Thiocapsa bogorovii: one gene and its partner. The protein of the gene in region 1 interacts with the protein of each later gene in a pairwise test. Links are inferred from orthologs where the notes say so. Each region holds a gene or a part of one and is shown in the gene's direction. Other genes may lie near its edges.

Region 1 (16,429 bases):
TCTCGCACTCCAACTTCGGTAGTCACGAGTCCCCCGCCGCACGCAAGATGCAGGAAGCGATGCGACTGCTCCGCACCCGCGCTCCGAACCTCGAGGTCGAAGGCGAGATGCACGCCAACCTGGCACTGGACGCCGTCGTGCGCGAGGCGCGTTTCCCTGACTCGAAGCTGAGCGGTCGCGCAAATCTCCTGATCATGCCGAACCAGGACGCGGCCAACATCGCCTTCAACCTGCTGCGCACCATCAACGAAGGCGGCGCCTTCGGCCCGATGCTGCTCGGTGCAGACCGTGCCGCCCATATCGTGACGCCGAGCACCTCCGTACGAGGACTCCTCAATATGACAGCTTTGGCCGCGGTGCAGGCTGAGTGACCGAAACGGGTCATCAGATGACGACCTAGGTCATCCAAGACGGACCCGGGCATCGCGCATCGGTGTCCACCGCCCGCCTCGCAGGACGACTTCGGTTGCTGCCGAAGAAAGAACCGCCCGCCATTGGGCAGTTTTTTATTTTCATCGATTTCAGCGCTTTATATTCGTTCAACGCTGTACGGCAAACGATCTACGATACCGTCCGATCGGCGAGCCCGGCCCAGCGTCGCACGCAATCGAACATTGGCACGTCCACTGCGTATACGAAGGCGAAAGCAGAAACCACGAGTTGACAGGAGCCCAAGGGACTCGACAGGGACCAGGACGGTACCGCGCAGGAAGCACGCATGGAGCATCGGCGCGTCGGTCGCTAGAACCGGGCGACGCGCCCCCGAACAACGGCGATTGGAGTCATCGGAAACACGGTCAGAGGCGCCCCGAAGGGGACAGCTTCGCAGACGCCGAGGGACGCACACAACGTGACCGATCGGAGACGTGGTCCGAACCCACCCCGAACGGCGACATTCAGCCAAGCCAAGCAAGCACTCGGGGTCGGGTCCCCTCCTCCGCCCGCCTCCGACACTTAGGCCATCGTGATTCGCCAAGGCGAGCACGATGGCCTTTTTATTGGCTGATCATTGCGTTGAAAAACATCAGACGACGAATTGACCCGACGACGGCACAGAGCCGGAAACCGTCACCTCATGACAGGGTAGGTCAGAGTCGGTCCAGCGACCGGTCGCGTGGGGCCTGCCGGGCCGTGGATCACGCTCTGGCACGAAAACTGATATTCACGGGATGTGGGCAGTTTCAGGGATGTGAATCTGCCCTTTCAACGTTCGGGCTCGTGAGCAGGGAGTCCCAAGGCGGTTCCGCCGAGGACGCACAGCTCCTCGCGCACGGGTCCGGCGTAGGCCACTGCAACCGTCGGTTGCAGTGGCCGCCTCTCACCCGAATCGATACCTGTGGCGACGGGTCTTTAACGAGCAGACGCGGATTTCCCGCCCGCAAATTTCTGCCACAAGATCAATCCGACCAGCACCGCGACGGCGAGCACGGACATCATGAGCGCTGCGTCGTCCAGAAACGCGACGACGATGCCGCTGACGATCAGAAAGACACCGATGATCGACATCCGCGGATTGCCGTGAACCCCCGAGAGGAACGCCGTCAGGCCGAGCAGAAAGATGATCTGCAATCCGGTGAGCTCGGCGTTGAGGACATCCTTGAGCTGCGGCAGATAGAGGATCCAAACCAAGACAAACAGGGCGCCCCAATGCAGGATGGTCGTGATGATCAGACTTGTCCGCCCCTTGCCGTCATCGCCCACGCTGTTCCAGCCGATGGCCAGCGAGACCAGGCCGAAGACCGGGATCAGGATCTGCCAGTAGAGCAGCGCAAATTCCAACCGCATATCGGTGAAGGCGACGCCCGCGATCACAGCCACAAAGAGAAGAACATAGGGCCATTGCTCCAGCATGAGACGAGCGAGGCCGCTGCGCCGGCCATCGTCGGGTTGGGTCAGACTAGGTTGGTTTGCATTCGACACGTTTGAGTCTCCTAATGGTTGTCCTTCACGCGAGTCGCGGCTTGCATTGTACGAGGTCGACCCGCCTGCCGGCTGAACGCGCCTGCGAGGTCGGTTCCCGCACGCAGACCATGGTAGTACGTCCGCGGCCCGACGTCAGGCGAAGACTGTCCCGTTCGACCTTGAGCGGAGGACGCGCCGAACGGTATCCTCCCCGGCGTTTTGCCCGTTTCCAATCGCTGCCGAGCCGGCTCCGGCCGGCAGGACGCCATCGAGAGCCCCATGACGTCAGTCGACACCAGCAACACCGGGGGATGGAAGACAACGGCGCGCGAGCTCTCCAATCCAAGAGTGCTTTCGATGCTCTTTCTCGGCTTCTCCGCCGGGATCCCGCTTCTGTTGATCTTCTCCTCGCTCTCGCTGTGGCTGCGCGAGGCCGGCGTCGAGCGTCAGGCGGTGACCTTCTTCAGCTGGGCCGCACTGGGCTATTCCTTCAAGTTCGTCTGGGCGCCCTTGATCGACAAGTTGCCTCTGCCCTTGCTGACCCGTCGACTCGGACGGCGGCGCGCGTGGCTGCTGGTCTCGCAGCTCGCGATCATCTCCGCCATCGTCGGGATGGCACTGGTCGATCCGGCAACCGGCACCGGCCATGTCACGCGCATGGCGATCGCGGCCGTCCTGCTCGGCTTCTCGGCGGCGACCCAAGACATTGTGATCGACGCCTACCGGATCGAATCCGCCGCGCCGCGCTTGCAGGGGCTCATGTCATCGACCTATATCGCGGGCTATCGGATCGGGATGGTCGTCGCCGGTGCCGGTGCGCTCTATCTCGCCGCGCTCTTCGGATCCGAGGCGGGCAACTACAGCTTCCGCGCCTGGCAGCACACCTATCTGATCATGGCCTCCACCATGCTGATCGGGGTGCTGACGACACTGCTGATCCCCGAGCCCGAGACACGGCGTCCCGACGCCCATGTCTACAGCGCAACGGACTATCTGCGACTGGTCGGCGTCTTCCTTGTGGCCGCGACTGCCTTTGCCGGCGGGTTCTTCGTCTCCGCAGCGGCCTTCTCGTGGCTCAAGGCAGGGGCGGGCGGAGGACCCATCACCGGCTTTCTGCTGGAGACACTTCATTTCGCCGTGGCCGTTTCGGCTGCGGTCGCGGCCGGCTGGCTGTTGGTGGCGGCCGGGGCGGTGAACGCCGTGATGGCGCGTGAGACCTGGCTCGAGCCGGCACTGGATTTCTTCCGCCGCTACGGACTGAAGACCGCCCTACTCCTGTTGGCCCTGGTCGGGCTTTATCGGATCTCGGACATCGTCCTCGGTGTCATTTCCAATGTCTTCTATCAAGACATCGGCTTCTCGAAGCCGCAGATCGCGACCGCTGTGAAGACCTTCGGGGTCGTCGTGAGCATCCTCGGCGGGCTCCTCGGCGGGCTGATGGCAACCCGCTACGGGGTCATGCGGATACTCATGCTCGGGGCCATCCTGTCCGCGGCGACCAACCTCATTTTCGTTGTCTTGGCGCTCGCGGGACCTGAACTGACCTGGCTTTACATCGCTGTCGCAGCCGACAACCTCGCCGCTGGACTTGCCAGCGCGGCCTTCGTCGCCTTCCTGTCGAGCCTGACCAGCGTCTCTTTCACCGCCGTCCAGTACGCCATCTTCAGCTCGCTCATGACACTCTTGCCTAAGGTCCTGGGCGGTTATTCGGGCTCGATCGTCGACGGGATCGGTTATCCCGGTTTCTTCGTCTTTACGACCTTGATCGGCGTCCCGGTGGTGGTCCTGGTCTGGTTGGCCGGACGCAGCCTGGCGATCGACGATCGGGCACGAGAAGCCGCCGCCGCAGCCGTCGCGTGAGACCGAGTACCGCCGTGGACAACCGGAGCTGCTCGAACCACGACGCCCCCACGTTCGGGCTGCATGCCGGTGAATGTCCGGGGATTCCGGAATCCGATGGCGGAGTGCCCTGCGTTTGACCCTCCGATGGTGGTGTCGAGACGACCGCAACCTCATATAGGCGGGTTACGGGACAGGTGTCCGACGACAGGAGCCCTCGCATCTCATGGTTTTCTTGCTCCGGATCTTACCCTTGTTCATCGCGGCCGCCTTGATCGTGGGCTGCGCTCAATCCCCGACGAGACCGGCGCCCGAACGTCAGCCGGGCGAGGTCGTCGAGAGCGACAACGGCGCGCGCGCGGCAGAGCCGGAAACGGGCCTTGCCGGGAGTGATTCTGCCGCAGAGTCCGTAGACGCTCCGGCCACGGAACAGGCAAAGCGTTCTTTGACGATCCAGATCGGCAGCCAGTCGTTTATCTACGCGGAGGACGATCAAGTCGTCCGCACAGGCCCCATTTCTTCCGGACGCGAGGGGTACGGAACGCCTCGCGGCACCTTCTCGGTGCTCAGCAAGCAGAAGGACAAGGTCTCTTCCCGCTATACCAATCAGCTCGGCATGCAGGCCTGGATGCCCTACTCCATTCAATTCTACGGCCACTATTTTCTGCATGAGGGCTGGCTTCCGGGCTATCCGGATTCGCACGGCTGCGTGCGCGTCGGCGAGAAGGATGCGCGCTTCCTATTCGAGCGCATGAAGATCGGCGATCTTGTGAGCGTGGTCGACTGATCACACCCGCGTCCGCCGGATCCGGGGCCCCGCTGTATCTCGAAATTCGATCGTCCCCGATTGACCCATGCCCCGAGGGCGGCGAAGATCTCCAGCTGGATAGCTGATCGGTTCCATCGGATGACTCAACGCAACCTTCTACAGGCCTTCCTGCTCCTGACCATCGGCACCTGCGCCGGAATCGGCAGCGCACAGGAGATCAAGCTCGAGCTCAACAAGTTGGAGCCCCAGCCCGAGACGAAGGCCTGTCGCGCCTATCTGGTCTTCGACACCAGCGGCGGACCGGCGATCGAGGCGCTGCAACTGGATCTGATCCTGTTCGATCAAGCCGGGGTGATCGCTCGGCGGCTTGCCGTCGACACCGCACCTCTACGGGCGGCGAAGACCACCGTGAAGCTGTTCGATATTCCTGATCTCGACTGCACCGACATCGGTCGCATCCTGATCAACGAGGTGCTCGAGTGTCGCGATGCCGAGGGCCCGCACTCCGATTGCATCGAGCGCCTGACACTGTCGACGCGCGCCGAGACGCCTCTGGTAAAGTGACCGTAAATGCCGCGCCGCGCCGAGGCCAGCCCCGAGAAGAGACCCGATGTCTGAAACCGCGACCGCCGCCGCATTCGCCCCGCTAACCGCTGTAGGTTCCGAAATACCTGATCCGGTGGCGGCAACGGGATCCTGGCTCGGTATGATCGTACCGTCCCCGATCGCGACTGCGATTCCCGAGCCGCTGCGCGCACTGATCGACGCCGGTGGCCCGGTGATGCTGATCCTGGCTGCGATGTCGGTCTTCGCCCTGACCATCGTCCTGATCAAGCTCTGGCAGTTTTCTCGCTTGCGAAAGGGCGGCGCCGAGCGCGTCGAGAGCGCGCTGAACGACTGGCAGGCCGGTCGATGGGGCGAGGCGGTCGAGAGGCTCGCCCTCGCGGACAACCCACTCGCCGGGGTGGTTCGGACCGCTATGCTCGGCAGTCTTCACGCGAACGATCCGGCGGCTCTGCGCGAAGAGGTCGAACGCCGAGCTCAGGGGGTGATCACGGCCTTGCGTAGCCATCTACGCGGGCTTGAGGTGATCGCCAGCCTCAGTCCGCTGCTCGGTCTGCTGGGAACCGTGATCGGGATGATCGACGCCTTTCGCGCCCTCGAGGCGGCCGGAAATCAGGTCGATCCCTCGGTGCTGTCCGGTGGAATCTGGGTCGCACTGCTGACCACGGCCGCGGGACTGTCGGTCGCCATCCCGACCGTCGTCGCGCTGAATTGGCTCGAGCGCATCCTCGAAGGAGTGACGCGTCGCTTGGAGGATCAGGTGACCCGCGTCTTCACCGGAGGCCTGCAGCTCGACGGCCCGCTCGTGTCGTCACAACAACCGCCCGTTCTCGCGCCTCGGATCCGGCATGCGGTTTGAGTCGCCCGCACCCCGTCGCCGACTGATCGGCCTGACCCCGTTGATCGACGTGGTCTTCATCCTGCTCGTCTTCTTCATGCTCGCATCGAGCCTCATCAAATGGCAAGCTGTCGAGATGGGCGCGCCGGCCTCGGCGACCGCCGGGACCTCGTTGGTCGGCGCTTGGCTGGTGCGCGTGCGACCCGAGGGCCTGGATCTCAACGCGGAGGCGATCGCCGCCGCCGAGCTCTCCCGACGAGTCGCCTCGCGGATCGCCGAAGACCCGTCGCAACGGATCCTGATCCAGCCCGCGGCGGGCGTCAGCCTCCAGCGATTGGTCGACGCCCTGGATCTCCTGCGCGACGCCGGCGCAACAGACCTGACCCTCCTGCGCCTCTGAATCCCATGCGATTGAAACGGCCCAAACCAGCAGCCGACAGCGAGGCTAATCTGATCCCGCTGATCAATGTCGTCTTTCTGCTGCTGATCTTCTTCATGTTGGCCGGCCGACTCGCCCCGACCGACTCGGCCGCCTTGGCTCCCCCGCGCTCGGATAGCCCGCAGAGCGCACGCGCGACGCCGCTGATCCTGCTGGTCGACCGAACGGGACAGATGAGCCTCGACGGCGAGCTGCTCGAAGAGACGACCCTCGCCGAGCGGGTTGCCGAACGGCTCGCGAACGGCCCTCCGCACCTACAGATCAAGGCCGACGCGACCCTCGAAGCGCTTCGCGTGGTCGAACTGCTCGACCGGTTGCGCGCCGCCGGGGCCGAAGACATCGACCTTTTGACCTTGGCGCGAGAGGAGTGATGGAACTGCGACGTTATCAGTGGATGCTTGCGCTCCTCTTCGCCCTCGCTGTCCATCTCGCCCTCGCGAAGCTGCTCGAACCGGCTGCACCGATCGCAGTAAACGATCCCGGCATCCGCATCGCTCTCGGAGGGGCCGGGGCTGCCGGTGGCGAGGGCGCAGCAGATGGGATCGAGTCCATCGAGGCAAACATCCCCCCGGCCGCGACCTTGGAGGCGACCGCGATCCAGGCCATCGGCGCCTCCGCCCTCGTCACGGCCACCGAGACGATCCGGGCTGCCGAGCCCCAACCGCCTCCACCGATCACTGCCGTGGAGCCCGCGAGCCCGAAGCCGAAAGCCGAGAGCGTCCGCGCCCCTAAGACCCCGCCGGCACGAACCGCTCGGGCCGCCCCTGAGCCGAAACCCGAGAAGAGAGCCCAAACAACAAAGCCCCCAACGAGCGGCGCCAAGACAGCTTCCGTCGATGCGAAAGCGGCCGGCAAAGCCAGCGCCAAACCTGGCTCGGGCGGCGGAGACGCCGCATCAGCGGCCGGAGCGGGCAGCGGCGGAACGGCCGGAAAGGCTGACGGGGGCAAATCCAAAGACCGTTACTACGCACAGCTCGCAGCCTGGCTGGAGCGACACAAACGCTATCCATCCCAAGCCCGAAAGCTGCGCCAGGAAGGCATCGTCAGGGTCCGTTTCGTGATCGACCGCAACGGGAAGGTCATCTCACATCGCATTGAATCAAGCTCCGGCCATACTGCGCTCGACCGTGCCGCATCGGAGCTTTTGAGACGGGCATCCCCGATGCCTGCGATCCCGGCAAGCATGGGTCGGTCTAGGCTGGAGATCGTGGTACCGATCGCATATCGATTGCGATGAAGCGGTGAGCCCCGTCGCAATCACGGCGATGGCTCGGGGCAGCCACTCGGATCGATTGCGATGACGCGGCCTCGCCGCCGTCGCGCCGTTTGGTGTCCGACCTCAACGACCCAACTCACCGTCCGTCGGTTCAACCCAAGGAACACGACATGCAGTCCGTAAGGCCCATCCACCGTTGGTCGTGGCTTCTCCTCCTTGTTCTGGGCCCCTCCCTTTCCGGAGCCGCCTGCGAGCCGGGAGACGCCCTGACACTCCTGCATTTCAACGACTTCCACGGCCAGCTGGAGCCCTACACCGACCCGCGCGACGGAACCGAGCGCGGCGGCATCGCCCGCCTTGCCGCGACCGTCGCCGAGGTTCGGGCGGAAGATCCGAGCCGCCCGGTCGTGCTGTTGTTCGCGGGCGACCTCCTGCAAGGGACACTGACCTCAAGTCTCTTCCTAGGCGTGCCCGACCTGGTGCTGTTCGAGCGCATGGGTGTGGACGCCGCGGTCATGGGGAATCACGAGCTGGACTATGGTCAAGAGGTGTTCCGCGGTTTGACCGAAGAAGCCGCCTTCCCTTTCCTGACCGCCAATGTGGCGTCCGACCCGGAGCCGCTGCCGGTGCTGTCTTCCATCGTGATCGGACGGCCGGGTGAACCGAAGATCGCGGTCCTGGGACTCACCACACCGGAGCTGACCACCGCCACCCATCCGCGAAACATCGAGGGCATCAGCGTGGAAGAGCCGATCGCAGTCGCCGGACGCCTGCTGCCTGCGCTGAGGGAAGACGCCGATCTGGTGGTGGTCCTCTCACACATGGGAATCGCGGACGACCGCCGGCTGGCCGAATCCGTGTCCGGCATCGACCTGATCGTGGGCGGCCACACCCACAACCTCTACGAGACGCCGGTGTTGACGGATAACGTGCCCATCGTCCAGGCCGGCGAGCGCGGCGGCTGGCTGGGACGCATGGATTTCAGCTGTCTCGAGGGTCGACTCACGCCCGACGAGTACGCCTTGATTCCCATCGACGCCGCGAGCCCGGAGGATCCGGAGATCGCCGAAGAGGTCCAACGCATCACGCTGGACGCCGAGCGGGAGCTCAATAAGGAGGTGGGTCTCAGTGCGCAGGAGCTCAGCGCCTGGCGCGAGCTGATTCGTCGCGAAGAAGCCCCGTTCGGCAACTTCGTGGCCGATCTGGCCCGCGAAATCACCCTGGCGGATGTCGCCCTATTCAACGGGGGCGGCTTTCGGGCCAGCATCCCCGCCGGGCCCGTCACCCTCAAGTCGATCTATCAGGCCTTCCCCTTCCGAAACGAGCTGGTTTTGGGTGAACTGACCGGCGCTCGACTGCTCGCTGCGCTCGAGCGCAGCGCGGCGCTGGACCCGTCGGAGAACCCCGGCGGCTTTCTCCAGGTCTCCGGGGTGCGCAACATCATCGCGGACGGACGACTTGCGAATGCCACGATCGGCGACATCCCCATCGATCCCGCACGCCGCTATCGGATCGTGACCTCCGATTTTCTCGCGGCCGGCGGAGACGGCTACGCGATGCTCGCGGAGATGACCGAACCCGTCATGACCGGACGCCTGATTTCGGACATGGTGATCGAGGGTTTTCGCACCGATAGCCCGGTGAGCGTCGCAACAGACGGGCGGATCCTGCGACGCTGAATCGCTGCGCGCCGCCCGAGTGCGCCTGGCCCATCCCGCTCACGCTTGCCCCTTCACGCGGCCCGAAGACGCCGGCAACCGCGGTCCGGCGACATCCGCGCATTGAGCTTCGCACACGCAAAGACGGCTCCCTTGGTCTCGGCACTCCCCGCAACCCGCTCTCGGCATGTCGTCGGCAATGTGACCCACCGCACACTTCGTTCCACGCGCCGCCCTCGTCACCCGTGTTTTGACGCCTAGGTCGCAGAACCGCCCCTGCGTAGCTGGTTAACTCAGCTCAAAGGGTACCGGAGTCAACGAGGGGCTCAACCCGGGACAAACCATCCGATTCGGTTCCCGAGCCCTCGGAGCCCCTCCGACACGCGCTGAGTAGAGAGTGATTCCGAGACCCGGCCTCGTCACTCGAACCGACACGGGGAACGCCATGCGACGCACTCGGGCACTCCAAGTTCACCTTCGGACCGACATCTACCTCGGCCTAGTTCTGTTTGCGCAGCTCTTCCTTCTGCTCTTGTTGTCATCGGCAAGCGGCTTGTCCGGAGCCACGACCGGCAGCGAGGTCAAACTCGTATGGAATGCGGTGAACGACAGTCGGGTCGCTCGCTACGAGGTGCACTACGGGACCGCCAGCAAGACCTACGATTCGAACGTTCAAGTCACCACCGCATCGGCGACCGTCTCCGGCTTGGAGGGCGGCTCGCAATACTTCTTCGCAACGCGGGCATGCACGAGCGACGGGGAGCTCTGCAGCGCCTTCTCCAACGAGGTGAATGTCGATATTCCGGGGACGCCGCATTCGGCATCCGGGGTCGTGACCATGCGCGCGGCGGCGAATGCTCGATCCGCTCGGCGGTCGGCCTCGGTCGCCGCCGATAACACCCTCTCAGCAACTCGTCCGGCCATCGAGATCGGCGAGGTGGAGATCAATCAGGAATGGCAATGGGTCGAATTCCAGCGCGCGTTCGTAGACCCGGTCGTCGTGGTCAAGGCGTTGAGTAACTAAGACACCGAGCCGGCGATCGTCCGGGTCGACGCGATCAACGCCAACGGCTTCTCGATTCGCGTGCAGGAATGGGACTCTCTCGACGGCGCACACGACTTGGAAACGGTCTCGTACGTGGTGATGGAGCGCGGGCGCCATCAACTGGCCAACGGAGCTCAGATCGAGGCCGGATCGCTGATCACCGGAACGACGCTGGCCTTCCAACGCCAGACCTTCAGAGCGTCCTTTGCAGACGCCCCGGTTGTCTTCGCGAGCGTCGTCAGTTTCAACGAGAGCGATGCCGTGACGGCACGGTTGCACGCGATCGCGTCCGACGGCTTCGAGGTCGGACTGCGCGAGCAAGAGGCCAATAGCCAACGGCATCGACCCGAACGTGTCGACTTCATCGCCTGGGAGGCCTCCACGGGTGTCGTCGACGGGATGCGATACGAGGTCGGACGCACCGGACGCAACGTCGACCACGAGGCGCACAACCTGGTCTACCAAACCGCGTTCGTACGGCCTCCGGTGCTCGTCGCCGACATGCAGACGACACACGGCGACGATACGGCAGCCCTGCGGTGGGATAATCTGAACGTCGACTCCGTGGAGCTGCGGGTCCAAGAAGAGCAGTCGCGCGATCGGGAGAGGACGCACGTGTTCGAGGAGGTCGGTTACTTCGTCGCCGACGTCGAATAGGCCCCGCACCGAGCCCGTGCCCGATGTCGCAGCGCCTCCTTGGAGGCGCTGCGACTTTTCGTTATGAGAACGCGGCGCGGAACCGCTCCAGAAAGGTTTCGTATTCGGCCTCGGGCAGCAGGTTGATCCCGGCTGCCGCCTTGCGCCCACCGCCGGTCGGAAAACTGCGGCAGAGCGCGTCCGCCCCGTCCGGGCGCGCGAGCGGGGCACGGACACTGACGAGAAATCCGCCCCCGGCCAACCGTGTCAGCATGGCGTGAGCCTGCTCGGGCGCCTGCCCGGCCAGCTCGTTGGCGAAAACGCCGCTGGCGCGGCGGGACCAAGGCTCGGCCGGCAGGACAAAGAGACGATGCCGCTCGCTCTCGAACGCGGGGTCAACGGCACGGGCACGGGCCATATCGTCGGCATAGCCGTCACGCAAGGCCGCGAACGTCGGATCCTCGACGATGAAGGCCAAGGGATCTGCGTAGGGCTGCAAGCTGCGGAAAAGGACGTCCGGGGCAAACAAGAGGTCGTCTACCGTCTCACCGTAACCGTTGTAGTTGAGGTAGATACCGAGGTCGCGCAACAGCCCGAGCTCGCCTTCGGTCAGATCCAAAGGCTCAGCGGCACGACGCGCGGACGCGTCGAAGTTATCCCCGAAGGTCCCGACCACGGCCCACGCGCGTTGGGAACCCTGTAGATAGTCATCGACCAGCAGACTGGTCCCTTTGTCGGGCAGCGTCTCGATGTGAACGTCGAGCGACGGGTGGACCGGGATCTCGCCGGCAAAGTGGTGATCGAAATAGCGAATGCGCGCACCCTGCCCGAGCAAACGCTCGACCGCACTGCGATTCTTGTCGAACGAGATATCGAGCGCAGTCACCCGATCGCCGTCGACCGCCTCGACCCGATCGAGCAGGGCAATGTCGCGTTTGACCCCGGTGACCAGGATGCTCTCGATCGGCTCGGCCAGACGCAGCTGCTGCAGAGCACAGAGACCGTCGGCGTCGCCGTTGAAGACATCGTATTGACTCATCTGGAAAACCGTTTGCGTGCAGATGGATGTCAGATGATTATCCGCCCAATCGCCCGACCGGTCCAAATCCGCATCCGCCATTCATGACGCCTCGCAACGCCGTTCACGCCGAACACGGCTTTGCCGGCGTTGCTCGAGGCGTTCGTGATCGGTAGACTTTGCAATCCACTCAAGTCTCCGACGGGGTCGGGCCGCGTGGCGAGCCAACGGGCAGATTGTCCCGGGGAACTCAGCTCGCGATTCCGCCGATCCGACCCAACCTCTTTTCGAATCCTCTATTTGGAACCAACATGGCCATCGAGCAGACCCTGTCTATCATCAAGCCCAACGCCGTGGCGAAGAACGCCATCGGCGCCATTTTGAGCCGTTTCGAAGCCGCCGGGCTGCGCATCGTCGCCGCGCGAATGCTTCACATGAGCAAGGAACAGGCATCGGCCTTCTACGGGATCCACCAAGGCAAGCCCTTCTTCGACGAGTTGGTCGAATTCATGACCTCCGGTCCGGTGATGGTCCAGGTGCTCGAAGGGGAAGACGCGGTCGCGAAGAATCGCGACATCATGGGCGCGACCAACCCGGCCAATGCCGCGCCGGGCACCATTCGTGCGGACTTTGCCGATTCATTCACCGAAAACGCGGCACACGGCTCCGATGCCGTGGATACCGCGGCCGTCGAGATCGCCTTCTTCTTCCCGGAAGGCGTCTGCCCGCGCACCCGCTGAGGATCCCCGTGACCAACGCCGAGCTCAAGCCCAATGTCCTCGACCTGGATCTTGCCGACTGCGAGAGACTGGTGCTCGGGCTCGGTTTCAAGGCGTTTCACGGCCGCAGCCTCTTCAAATGGATCCACAAGCATGGCGTCGTCGATTACGACGCCATGACGGACCTCTCCAGGGCGTTGCGCGATGCACTGCGCGAGAGCGTCGAGATCCGACTGCCCCGAATCATCTACGATCAACCCTCGGCAGACGGAACCATCAAATGGATCATGGAACTGGAAGACGGCCAGCGCATCGAGACCGTCTTCATCCCGGAGGGACGCCGCACGACCATCTGCGTCTCCTCGCAGGTAGGGTGCGCGCTTAACTGCTCCTTCTGCGCCACCGCCACACAAGGCTTCAACCGCAACCTGACGGTCGGCGAGATCGCCGGTCAGATCTGGCATGCGACACGACAAATCGGCACCGCGCCTTCGAACGTCGTCATGATGGGCATGGGCGAGCCGCTGGCCAATTTCGATGCCGTCGTCAAGGCGATGGCGATCATGCAAGACGACTTCGCTTACATGATCGCGAAGACACGCCTGACGCTCAGCACCTCGGGCATCGTCCCGAATATCTACAAGCTGCGCGAGGTCAGCGACGTCTCGCTGGCCGTGTCGTTGCATGCGCCGAACGATACCCTGCGCGACCAGTTGGTGCCGATCAACCGCAAGTACCCGCTCGCCGAGCTGCTGCCGGCCTGCAAGGCTTACGTGGGTGCCGACAAACGCCGCCGCATCACCTGGGAGTATGTGATGCTCGACGGCATCAACGACAGCCTAGCGCATGCCAAGCAGATGATCCGCTTGCTCGAGGGGATCCCGTCGAAGGTCAACCTGATCCCGTTCAACCCGTTCCCCGGCAACCAGTACGGCACCTCGCCGCCCGAACGCATCGAGGCCTTTCGCGCGCGCCTCGCCGGGGCCGGCATCTTCACCATGACCCGCAAGACACGCGGCGACGAGATCGCCGCTGCCTGCGGACAGCTCGTTGGGCGGGTCGAGGATCGCACCCGTCGGCTCGGGCGCGTCGCGGTCCCGATTCCGTCGGAGAGCCCATTGGACGGCAGTTTCCGGGCCGGGAAGGCGGCGAACTCATGACGAGTCATCTCGCCGTCCGCCTCGTCACGCATGCCGTCATGGTCCCGAGCGCGCTCTGTTTGGGCTTGTTCGGCTGCGCGAGCAAAGCCAACCGACAAGACACCGACCCGCTCGGGCTGGATCCGCAGGACAGCCCCGCCACCCTCTACGTCGAAATGGCCGAGGAGTACTACAATCGCGGCCAGACCGAGGTCGCCTTCCGTCGCGCCCAACAGGCGATCGAGGCCGACAGAAAGAATCCCAAGGCCCACGTGTGGCTCGCCTTCATGTACGAGGAGATGGGCAAGCCGGACCTCGCGGCGACGCACTACGAGCGCGCCGTCAAGCTCGCCCCGAACAACTCGGATGTCCTCTACGCGTTCGGGGCCTATCAGTGTCGACAAAGACACTACGCAGAGGCGGACGTCTACTTCAAAAAGGCACTTGAGAATCCACTCTACGCAACGCCTTGGGTCGCGATGACCAACGCAGCCACTTGTGCGAGCAGTGCCGGTGACGCGGCCAAGGCGGAACGCTACTATCGCGCTGCGGTCGGCGCCAACCCGGGTTTCGGCCCGGCGCTGGTGAAGCTCGCGGAGATCGAGCTCAAACGCGGCAACATGCAGGGGGCGAAGCTCTATCTGGATCGCTTTTTCGAGCCGACGACCTTGCGCACCCCGGCAACGGCCCGCGAGGCACTCGCCGCCGCGGTCACAACCGAACGCGCACTAGGTAACCGAGCCCGCGCAGCCGAGTACGAGAAGGCGTTGCGCGCGAGCTTTCCCGATACACCCGAGACCCGCGAGCTGTAGGGACCTCACGAGTGACTAACCAGACACAATCCACCGACCCGAACGACCAGAACGTAGTCGAGTTCGGCGATAGCCCGGGGCGACGCCTCCGGGTCCAACGCCAATCGCGTGGCCTGGCGATCGAGCGGATCGCGACACAGCTGCACCTCAAGCCCGAGGTCATCGAGTCGCTCGAACAGGACCGATTCGACCTCTTGCCCGGCCCGGTCTTCGTCACCGGCTATCTGCGTAACTACGCGCGTGCGCTCGGGCTCGACCCGGCACCTCTGATCGCGGCCTACCAGTCCCATGCCGAAAGCACGGACGCCGTCTTGCCGTCACGCCGTATGTCGGGCTCGGGCGCGGGCTCGGAGCTCGATTCGGGCGGAACCCGCATTCTGGTGCGCCTTGTCAGTTTTGCCCTGGCGGCTGCAGTCATCGCCGTAATCGCGCTCTGGTGGCACGATCGACCCGAGGTAGCGCCGGAGCTCGAGACTGAAACGGCCGGAGTCGAGCCGGACGAGATCGCGCTCGATCCGGCGTCTAATTCGGTGGATGCAAGCGTCTCCGGCGCCGATGCCGAAACAGCTGACACAGCGTCCGAGCCGGCCGACCGGACGGACCGAACGAGCGCCGATTTTTCCGAGACCTCGGAGCCTCCGCCCGCGGATCCTTCCGAAACGGCTCCACAGCAGACACCGGCGACGCTAGCCTCGTCGGCAGCCGACCCGGAGGTCGAACCGTCCTCGGAGGCAGCACCGCCCCCGCTCCCCGAGATCGCGCCGAGCCTTGCTGGCGATCCCCCGGTGCAATCGACAAGCGAGTTACCCGATCGGACGCCGAGTCAGCCGCAGGTCGATCCCCCCGCTTTCGCCGAGCCTACGGCGTCAGAGAAAGGGATTGTTCTGGAGTTTACGGGCCCCTCGTGGCTCGAAGTGCGCGATGCAGCCGGGGAGCGCCTCATCGTCGGCGAGATGAAGGCCGGAGATCGGCGCGAGGTCACCGGGCAGGGCCCGTTTCGGTTCACGGTGGGACGGGTCAACAACAGCAGCATGACTGTCGACGGCAAACCCTTTGATCTGGAGGCCCGTTCGCGCGGCAACGTGGCGCGCTTCTCGCTCGACCCGGAGTCACCCGAGTGACGGCTCGCTCGGGCCGAACCACGCCGAATCTCGCCCGCACACATCGAGCCGGGGAACATGGGTAAACACATTCAGGCGATCCGCGGGATGCACGACATCCTGCCCGAGGCCGTCCCCATCTGGCATCGTATCGAGGACACCGCGCGAACGATTCTTGCGGGGTACGGCTATGCCGAGATCCGCACTCCGATCCTCGAGGTCACGGATCTGTTCAAACGCTCCATCGGCGAGGTCACCGACATCGTCGAAAAGGAGATGTACAGCTTCGACGACCGCAACGGCGAGAGCTTGAGCCTGCGGCCGGAGGGTACCGCCAGCTGCGTGCGCGCGGCGGTCGAGCACGGGCTGATCGTCCAGCCTCAGCGCCTGTGGTATCGCGGCCCGATGTTCCGCCATGAGCGCCCGCAACGCGGCCGTTACCGGCAGTTCAATCAGATCGGCGCCGAGGTCTTCGGGCTCACGGGACCGGACATCGATCTCGAGCTGATCCTGCTCACCGCGCGCCTGTGGCGCGCGCTCGGACTGCAGGGTCTGCGCCTGGAGATCAACAGTCTCGGGGACCCGGATGAACGTCGGCTCTATCGCGAACAGCTGGTCACCTATCTGGAAGCGCGGCGGGAGCATCTGGACGCCGAGAGTCTCCGACGTCTCTACACCAACCCGTTGCGCGTCCTGGACTCGAAACATCCGGAGACACAGAAGGTCGTCGCGGAT
Region 2 (7,407 bases), 530 kb from region 1 along the record:
TAGGGCTTGTGCGCTTCGTCCTTGAGTAGCTTGGCGAGCTTGCCCTTGAGCACGCCGAGATGGATCAGGCCCTTGGTCAAGACCTTGACCGCTTCGTCGTGCGGCTCGTTCCAGAGATTGCCGGGCCTGGCCTTGGCGATCGCCGCCGTCTGAGCCTCGAGCACCAGCTCGTAGAGCTCGCGCTGGGGCGCACTGAAGCGCCCGTTCACGGGAAAGGTGCGGGTGATGTCGGAGGCATACCCCTCGAGCTCGCATCCGGCATCGATCAGGACGAGATCCCCGTCGCGCAGAGGCGCTCGGTTCTCGACATAATGCAGGGTGCAGGCATTGGCTCCGCCGCCGACGATGGGCGAGTAGGCCTGGTCGCGCGCACCCGAAGCGGCGCAGACGTGGTGGAACTCGGTCTCGAGCCGCGACTCGTTCATGCCGGGCTCGCAGATCTGCATCAGCCGCCGGTGGGCCGCGGCCGAGATCTCCGCGGCTCGGCGCATCTGTTTGATCTCGGACGTGCTCTTGCGCAGCCGCATCTCGTGCAGGACCGACTCGATGGTCACGAAGGTCTCGGGCGCGGAGGCACCGGCGCGGATGTTCGCGCGAACCCGGTTGATCCAGCCCATGACCCGAGCGTCGAGCGCCGCATCGCTGCCGATCGAAAAATACAGCCGCTCGCGACCGTCGATCAGGGTCGGCATGACCGTATCGATCTCGCCCAGCGGATACGCCTGATCGGCCCCGAAATCCGCCGTCGCACCCTCGACACCGGCGCGCCGGCCATCCCACTGCTCGCGCTCCGGATCGCGAGGTCGACAAAACAACACGTACTCGCCGTCTTTGCGTTTCGGCGCAATCACGGCAAAGGCCTCGGGTTCGGCAAAGCCGGTCAGGTAGACGAAGTCGCTATTCTGGCGAAAGGGGTAATGCACATCGCGGTTGCGCACGACCTCGCGCGCGGCCGGAACGATTGCGATGCCGTTCGGGCCGATCGCTTTAGCCAGGGCGCGGCGGCGTCGTTTGTACTCGGCCGCCGTCATGATTCGGGCTGACGAGCGCGCGCGAGGACGCGCTCCAGATAGATCGTCATCGCCGCAACCCGGATGAATTCACTCACTTCGGTCAATGCCTCTTCGTTTTGCTCGTCGTCGTCGAGTCGGTCGAGATCCATTCGGGTCACGTCCGTAAAATCACGCAGAATCTCGTTCGTCTCGGCAGAGGGCTGCGCTGCGGCAGGGTCGAGCGTGCCCCAGGCGTACAGAAACCCGCGAACCCAGTCATAGAGGGCCGTCGCCCGTTCTGCAAGGGGTCGACTGTCGTCGGGCAAGAACAGCGTGAGGCCGAATTCGGACGCCTCGAGCTCCTCGCGTGTCAGTCTTGCCAGCTCCGATAGGGCCTCGCGCCCCCCGTCGATCTGCAGGTCGTCCGCCTCGGGGGCGAGCGAGAGCTGCTGCAACCAAGTAGACTCGGGGTCGGCATCGCCGCCGCACATCAGGCCACAGAGGATGCCATGTGCCTCGCTGGGCGTTGCGCAGAGTGCACCCGCCGCCAAATAACGGGCAAGCCGATCGTCGTCGATATTCGTGGCGACCTCCTCTTGAGAAAACAGGGCGGTGAACGGGGACGAGAGCCGGGAGAGCGAGCGCCCGAACGGCATTCGATAATAACATGCGGTCCCTTGCGATTGACCGCCCTCCGCACGCCTTCTATAGTGCGACGAAATTCAACGGAGTCGTGGACTTTGGCACATTTCGACCTCGACCAATTGGAGCAACAGGTGGAGGCGTTGATCCGCCTCAACCAGCGCCTGCGCGATGAAAACAAATCCCTGCGTTCTCGCCAAGAGAGCCTGGTTGCGGAGCGCGGCGAGCTGATCGAAAAGACCGAGCAAGCACGCAGCCGAGTCGAGGCCATGTTGTCGCGGTTGCGCGCGATGGAGGAGAGTCTGTGAGCGACGAGCCGATTCAGGTCAACATCAGGATCCTCGACAAGGACTACCGCATCGCTTGCGCGCCGCACGAAGAAGACGGGCTGCGCGAATCGGCACGGATGCTCGACGGCAAGATGCGCGAAATCCGCAAAACCGGTCGCGTCATCGGTACCGATCGCATCGCCGTGATGGCGGCCCTGAATATCGCCCACGATCTGTTTCAGCTTCAGAAAGCCCGCGGTGTCGATAGCGGCGAGCTTGACCCGCGGCTCGCGCTCCTGCAGGAGCGAGTCGCGCAAGCGCTGGCAGGCGAACAGGCGCTGGACGCGTCAGGCGAAAGGGTATAGCCTTCTGTCTCAGACATCCCCTGCAGTGTCCGATCGTGGCCTGGGTATTTTCTTGAGCCTAATCGCTGCCCTGGGGACATAGAAGCGAGGCCGTTGTGCATGTCCGTCTTCGAGCGGGTAGCCTGAAGCCGAGCCGAGTGTTCCCACTTGAACCTCTTGGTTCAAGAACAAAAGGCCTGCAACGGCACAGGCGGGGGGTGTCCCTTCCATTCCCGCCATGACCCACCCGAAACATCTTCGCCAAGACTTGCGCGCGAGTCGGCGAGCATTGTGCCGCCAGACCCAGCGTGAGCATGCGCATCTCGTTGCTCGACTGCTTCGTCGCGAACATCGCTACCGACGCGCCCGCCGAATCGCGGCTTATTGGCCGGCCGACGGCGAGCTCGACCCAGGCCCCTTGCTGAACGACGCACGCGAGGGCGGAAAAGCGGTCTATCTTCCGGTCTTGAGCGGAAGCATCGGGCACCGATCCAGCATCAAACTTCGCTTTGTGCGTTGGATCATCGGCGAGACGATGCGCTCGAATCGTTTCGGCATCCCCGAACCGACGCGGCGCGGCCGCCACATCCGCCCGGCTCGCCATCTCGACCTGATCCTGGTTCCGCTGGTGGGATTCGACAGCGCCTGCAATCGTATCGGCATGGGCGGCGGCTACTACGACCGCACCCTGGCCTATCTGAAGCCCCCGCGATCCTGGCGACGGCCCCGACTGATCGGTTTGGCCCATGAGTGCCAGCGCATCGAGAGGATCGAGCCTCACCCCTGGGATGTCCCGCTCGACGCCGTCGTGACCGAACGGCGAATCTATTTTAAATCGCGTTTAAATCGCGACCCGAGCGATAAATCGGGTGTGGAGATCCGCTCGGTTTCTTCTTGAGCCTGCCCCCTTTGCGCGGCGCGATTTAAAGTGAGTTCAGGAAGCAGGAGGTTGGGCACGCTGCGCTTTGCCCAACCGACGGGTATCGCCATTTCCGGGTAACCCCTTAAACCGCGCCCGGTGCAGTGTGCGTAATGAGTTGGAGTGAATTGGCCGCGCCAGCTCCGACCACCGTCGGAGCTGGCGCGGTTTAGATGGCCTTTTCATCATCTAAACCGCGCCCCGCCGAGTCCGTTGTTCGCGAAGATGCAGTGCTCATGCCGTAACCTCGCACATCACTCCGAGCGCGGTTTAGATCCGGCAAACAGCCGATAGGCCGGATTCTCGGTCTCTTCCCAGTACTGATAACCCAGGGTATCGAGCGCCTCGCGGAAGGCATCCGTTTCGTGCGGCGGAATCTGCGCGCCCATCAGGACCCGTCCGTAGGCAGCGCCGTGGTTGCGGTAGTGAAACAGGGTGATGTTCCAACGCTTCCCGAGGGCCGAGAGAAAATCCAGCAGCGCGCCCGGGCGCTCCGGAAACTCGAACCGCACCAGCGTTTCGCTCTCGATCCCTTCGGCGTGCCCGCCCACCATGTATCGGATGTGCAGCTTCGCCGTCTCGTTCTCGGTCATGTCGAGCACGCCGAAGCCTTTCTCCACGAGGCGGCCGATCAGCTCGGCGCGTTCCTCGTCGGCGCGCGCTAGCTCGACACCGACGAAGACCTGCGCCCGTACCGCATCCGAATAGCGATAGTTGAACTCGGTGATCTGGCGCCGCCCGATCACGCGGCAGAAGGCCAGAAAGCTGCCGGGACGCTCGGGGATCTCGACGGCAAGCAGGGCTTCACGCCGCTCGCCGAGCTCGGCCCGCTCGGCGATATGACGCAGTCGATCGAAGTTGACGTTGGCGCCGCTCTCGATCGCAATCAGATGCTCGCCCTTGATCTTGTGTGTCTCGACATACCGCTTCATGCCGGCAACCGCAAGCGCACCGGCCGGCTCGGCGATCCCGCGGGTGTCGTCGAAGATGTCTTTGACCGCGGCGCAGATCTCGTCGGTGCTTACGAGAACCACCTCGTCGACACGCTCTCGGGCGACGCGAAAGGTCTCCTCGCCGATGAGCTTCACGGCCACGCCGTCGGCGAACAGTCCGACCTGGGCAAGCTCCACGCGCCGCCCCGCGGCGAGCGCCGCGTGCAGCGTGGGCGCATCCTGCGGCTCCACGCCGATGATGCGCACCTCCGGCATCAGCCATTTGACGTAGGCCGCCACGCCCGCGATCAGTCCGCCGCCGCCCACCGGGACGAAGATCGCGTAGGGCGGGACCGGATGCTGGCGCAGGATCTCCATCCCGATCGTCCCCTGACCGGCAATGACGTCGGGGTCATCGAAGGGGTGCAGGAAGGTCAGTCCTTTCTCCTCGACCAAGGTCATCGCATGGGCAAAGGCCTCGTCGTAGGAGTCTCCATGCAGAACGGCCTTGCCGCCGAGACGACGCACCGCGCGTACCTTGATGGCCGGCGTTGTCCGCGGCATGACGATGGTGGCCGGCACCCCCAGCTTGGCTGCACCGAGCGCAACCCCTTGTGCGTGATTGCCTGCACTGGCCGCGATTACGCCGCGCGCGCGCACCTCCGGATCCAGATGGATCAGCTTGTTGTACGCCCCGCGCAGCTTGAACGAGAACACGGGCTGCAAGTCCTCGCGCTTGAGAAAGACCGCGTTGTCGAGCCGCGCGGAGAGCTGCGGCGCGTGAGTGAGGGGTGTCTCGTGCGCGACATCGTAGACGCGAGCACGCAGGATCCGTTCGATATAGGCGTCGGGCATCTAAACCGCGTCCGGAGTGATATGCATTGTTCTTGGATTGGAGTCGTGTTGAGTGAATACAGGAGCGTCGGAGCCGACGCGGTTTAGAACTTCAAGAATACGAACCTTTATACCGTATCTCCACCGAGGGCCGGAGGGACACTCGGCATTGGACGCACTCGAAACGAAGCATCTCACTCTCAGCGCGGTGTCACGCCGGACGGATCTGTGGGGTTTCTGGGCTCTGGTATGATACTGCCGGAGCGGCAAAAGGGCAGGTTTTACCGATCCGCGCAAGGCACAACCAACGGTCGGCGCTGAGCCGACGGCGGCTGGAAGCTAAACCGCGTCCAGCGCGAGATGCTCGTTTGCGAGCGTGTTCGACGATCGCTGCATCTACGGCCCTTAACGGGGACGCGGTTTGAAATAGTAAATTTTTTAATCTCTTAAACCGCGCCGACTCCGGCGGCCGTCAAGCCTGCCGGGACCGATCCCATCCAAATACATCGCACGCCGCTCCGAGCGCGGTTTAACGCCTCACACTAGACCAACACACCGGAGTACACATGAACACACAAGACGCCATGAAAAAACAGGCCGCCGAGGCTGCACTTGCCTATGTCGAGGACGGCATTATCGGGGTCGGTACGGGCTCGACCGTGAATCACTTCATCGATGCGCTCGCCGGCATCAAGGGGCGCATCGAGGGTGCTGTGTCCAGCTCGGTCGCCTCGACCGAACGACTCAAGGGGCACGGGATCCCGGTCTACGACCTCAACGCCGTCGGCGAGCTCTCGCTCTATGTCGACGGGGCGGACGAGTCCAACGCGCAGCTCCAGTTGATCAAGGGCGGCGGCGGTGCGCTCACCCGCGAAAAGATCGTCGCTGCGGCGAGCCGGCAGTTCGTCTGTATTGCCGACGAGAGCAAGCTGGTCAGAGTCCTGGGTGCCTTCCCGCTGCCTGTCGAGGTGATTCCGATGGCGCGCAGCTATGTTGCGCGTGAGCTGGTCCAACTGGGCGGTACCCCGGTCTGGCGCGACGGTTTCGTGACCGACAACGGCAACCTGATCCTGGACGTGCAGCATCTGGAGATCATGGAGCCCGCCAAACTGGAACAAACCATCAACAATATCGCGGGCGTGGTCACCGTCGGGATCTTTGCCCTGCGTCCGGCCGATGTGTTGATTTTGGGAACCCCGGGCGGGCCCAAGACGCTGCGGGCCTAACTAAACCGCGTCCGGAGCGGCGTGAGTCGTTCTTGGATTGGAGCTGCCTCGGTCGGAACCTGGAAACTCCGAGCTGACGCGGTTTAGGATTCTGAAAGAGAACTTTATCTCGGAGTCAACAAGAGGAGAGGCGACCGCGATGGCGCGCCAACGAAATCTGAAGTCGGCTCATGAACCCGAAGCGCCCGTATACGGGGAGGACCTCGTCGCTTGGGCGTTCGCGAATGCGCGCTTGTTGAGGGAAAGACGTTTCGACAGCCTGGACGTGGAGAACATCGCCGAGGAGCTGGAGGATATGGGAAGGAGTGAAAAACGTGCACTTGCGAGCCATCTGCGCGTCTTGCTCCTGCACCTCCTGACATGGCAAGAGCAACCGGCCAGACGCGGCCCTTCATGGCGGCGCTCGATCCGGAACGCCCGTCAAGAGATCGAAGACATCCTCGCGGAGAGCCCGAGTCTTGCGCAGCGAATCCCCGAGATGATCGAGCAGGCGTACCCCAAGGCGTTGGAATCGGCGATCGACGAGACCGGCTTGCCTTCGAGCAGCTTTCCGCCTCGATGCCTCTTTCGACAGGATGAGCTTCTGAGCTCGGCCTTCTGGCCCTAAACCGCGTCCAGAGCGACATGCGTCGTTTTTAGTGTGCGTTTGGCTTCGGAGATGTCCTCGCTCTCGGTGAGACGCGGTTTAGAATTTGATATTTTTTAATAGCTTGAACCGCGCCAGCTCCGACGGTCGTCGGAGCTGGCGCGGTTCAAGCCACAAAAAAACGGGGCCCGAAGGCCCCGTCGTGCGTTCCATGCCAAGCCGATATCGGCTTAGAAGCTGTGCATCATACCCAGCGAGAAGCCGTCCCACTGCGCGCCGTTGATCACGTCCGCGTCGTCGCTGTCGACCTGCGTGTACAGCACGTAGGCCTTGGTCCGCTTGCTGAAGTTGTGATCGAAGCCGATCGCCCAGGTGTAATAATCGCCTTCAAGCGAATTCTTGAAGGTATCGACGTTGTCGAAGCTCGCTTCGAAGTCGTTGTCGTTGTTGCCGCTGCCGTACATGGCCTTGACCATGTTGTTGCCGAAGGCGTAGCCGGCTTGGACCTGCCACAGCTCCTTCTGCTCCGGAACAGGAAAACCGACGCCGCCATTCTGAGCCCACAATTGGCCGGCCGGGAGGTTGTCCTGATTCTCGTAGATGGCGGTCAACGTGAAGCCGTTCCAGTCGAGCAAGCCCAGACCGATACGCCACTTGCTGAAA

What was found.
Region 2: the proteins of ndk (region 1) and LT988_RS14125 interact in binary tests that used the Escherichia coli proteins (3 or more experiments, as listed by UniProt). The link is inferred for Thiocapsa bogorovii from one-to-one orthologs.

The regions. Positions count from the first base shown.
Region 1 is NZ_CP089309.1:3,643,665-3,660,093, reverse strand. What follows is about bases 11,071-13,949. They hold ndk (nucleoside-diphosphate kinase), read left to right. Parts: upstream 11,071-12,235; coding sequence 12,236-12,664; downstream 12,665-13,949. Other genes in these bases: pilW (type IV pilus biogenesis/stability protein PilW), read left to right, coding at 13,800-13,949; rlmN (23S rRNA (adenine(2503)-C(2))-methyltransferase RlmN), read left to right, coding at 12,673-13,803; LT988_RS16330 (acetyltransferase), read right to left, coding at 11,071-11,945. Outside these bases: LT988_RS16390 (NADP-dependent malic enzyme), read left to right, coding at 1-371; LT988_RS16385 (hypothetical protein), read right to left, coding at 1,351-1,920; LT988_RS16380 (AmpG family muropeptide MFS transporter), read left to right, coding at 2,182-3,762; LT988_RS16375 (L,D-transpeptidase), read left to right, coding at 3,968-4,528; LT988_RS16370 (Tat pathway signal sequence domain protein), read left to right, coding at 4,649-5,074; LT988_RS16365 (MotA/TolQ/ExbB proton channel family protein), read left to right, coding at 5,217-5,933; LT988_RS16360 (ExbD/TolR family protein), read left to right, coding at 5,923-6,312; LT988_RS16355 (ExbD/TolR family protein), read left to right, coding at 6,318-6,722; LT988_RS16350 (energy transducer TonB), read left to right, coding at 6,722-7,588; LT988_RS16345 (bifunctional metallophosphatase/5'-nucleotidase), read left to right, coding at 7,738-9,246; LT988_RS16340 (fibronectin type III domain-containing protein), read left to right, coding at 9,671-10,249; LT988_RS16335 (hypothetical protein), read left to right, coding at 10,346-10,927; more of LT988_RS16330, read right to left, coding at 10,989-11,070; more of pilW, read left to right, coding at 13,950-14,594; LT988_RS16310 (RodZ domain-containing protein), read left to right, coding at 14,606-15,715; hisS (histidine--tRNA ligase), read left to right, coding at 15,773-16,429. UniProt on the Escherichia coli protein: Major role in the synthesis of nucleoside triphosphates other than ATP. The ATP gamma phosphate is transferred to the NDP beta phosphate via a ping-pong mechanism, using a phosphorylated active-site intermediate.
Region 2 is NZ_CP089309.1:3,115,328-3,122,734, forward strand. Bases 1,350-4,340 are described here. They hold LT988_RS14125 (5-formyltetrahydrofolate cyclo-ligase), read left to right. Parts: upstream 1,350-2,536; coding sequence 2,537-3,145; downstream 3,146-4,340. Other genes in these bases: LT988_RS14105 (UPF0149 family protein), read right to left, coding at 1,350-1,648; LT988_RS14110 (TIGR02449 family protein), read left to right, coding at 1,733-1,942; LT988_RS14115 (cell division protein ZapA), read left to right, coding at 1,939-2,268; ilvA (threonine ammonia-lyase, biosynthetic), read right to left, coding at 3,421-4,340. In the rest of the region: pepP (Xaa-Pro aminopeptidase), read right to left, coding at 1-1,031; more of LT988_RS14105, read right to left, coding at 1,028-1,349; more of ilvA, read right to left, coding at 4,341-4,953; ribose-5-phosphate isomerase RpiA, read left to right, coding at 5,499-6,158; LT988_RS14140 (DUF29 domain-containing protein), read left to right, coding at 6,298-6,765; LT988_RS14145 (porin), read right to left, coding at 6,975-7,407. UniProt on the Escherichia coli protein: Involved in the removal of 5-formyltetrahydrofolate.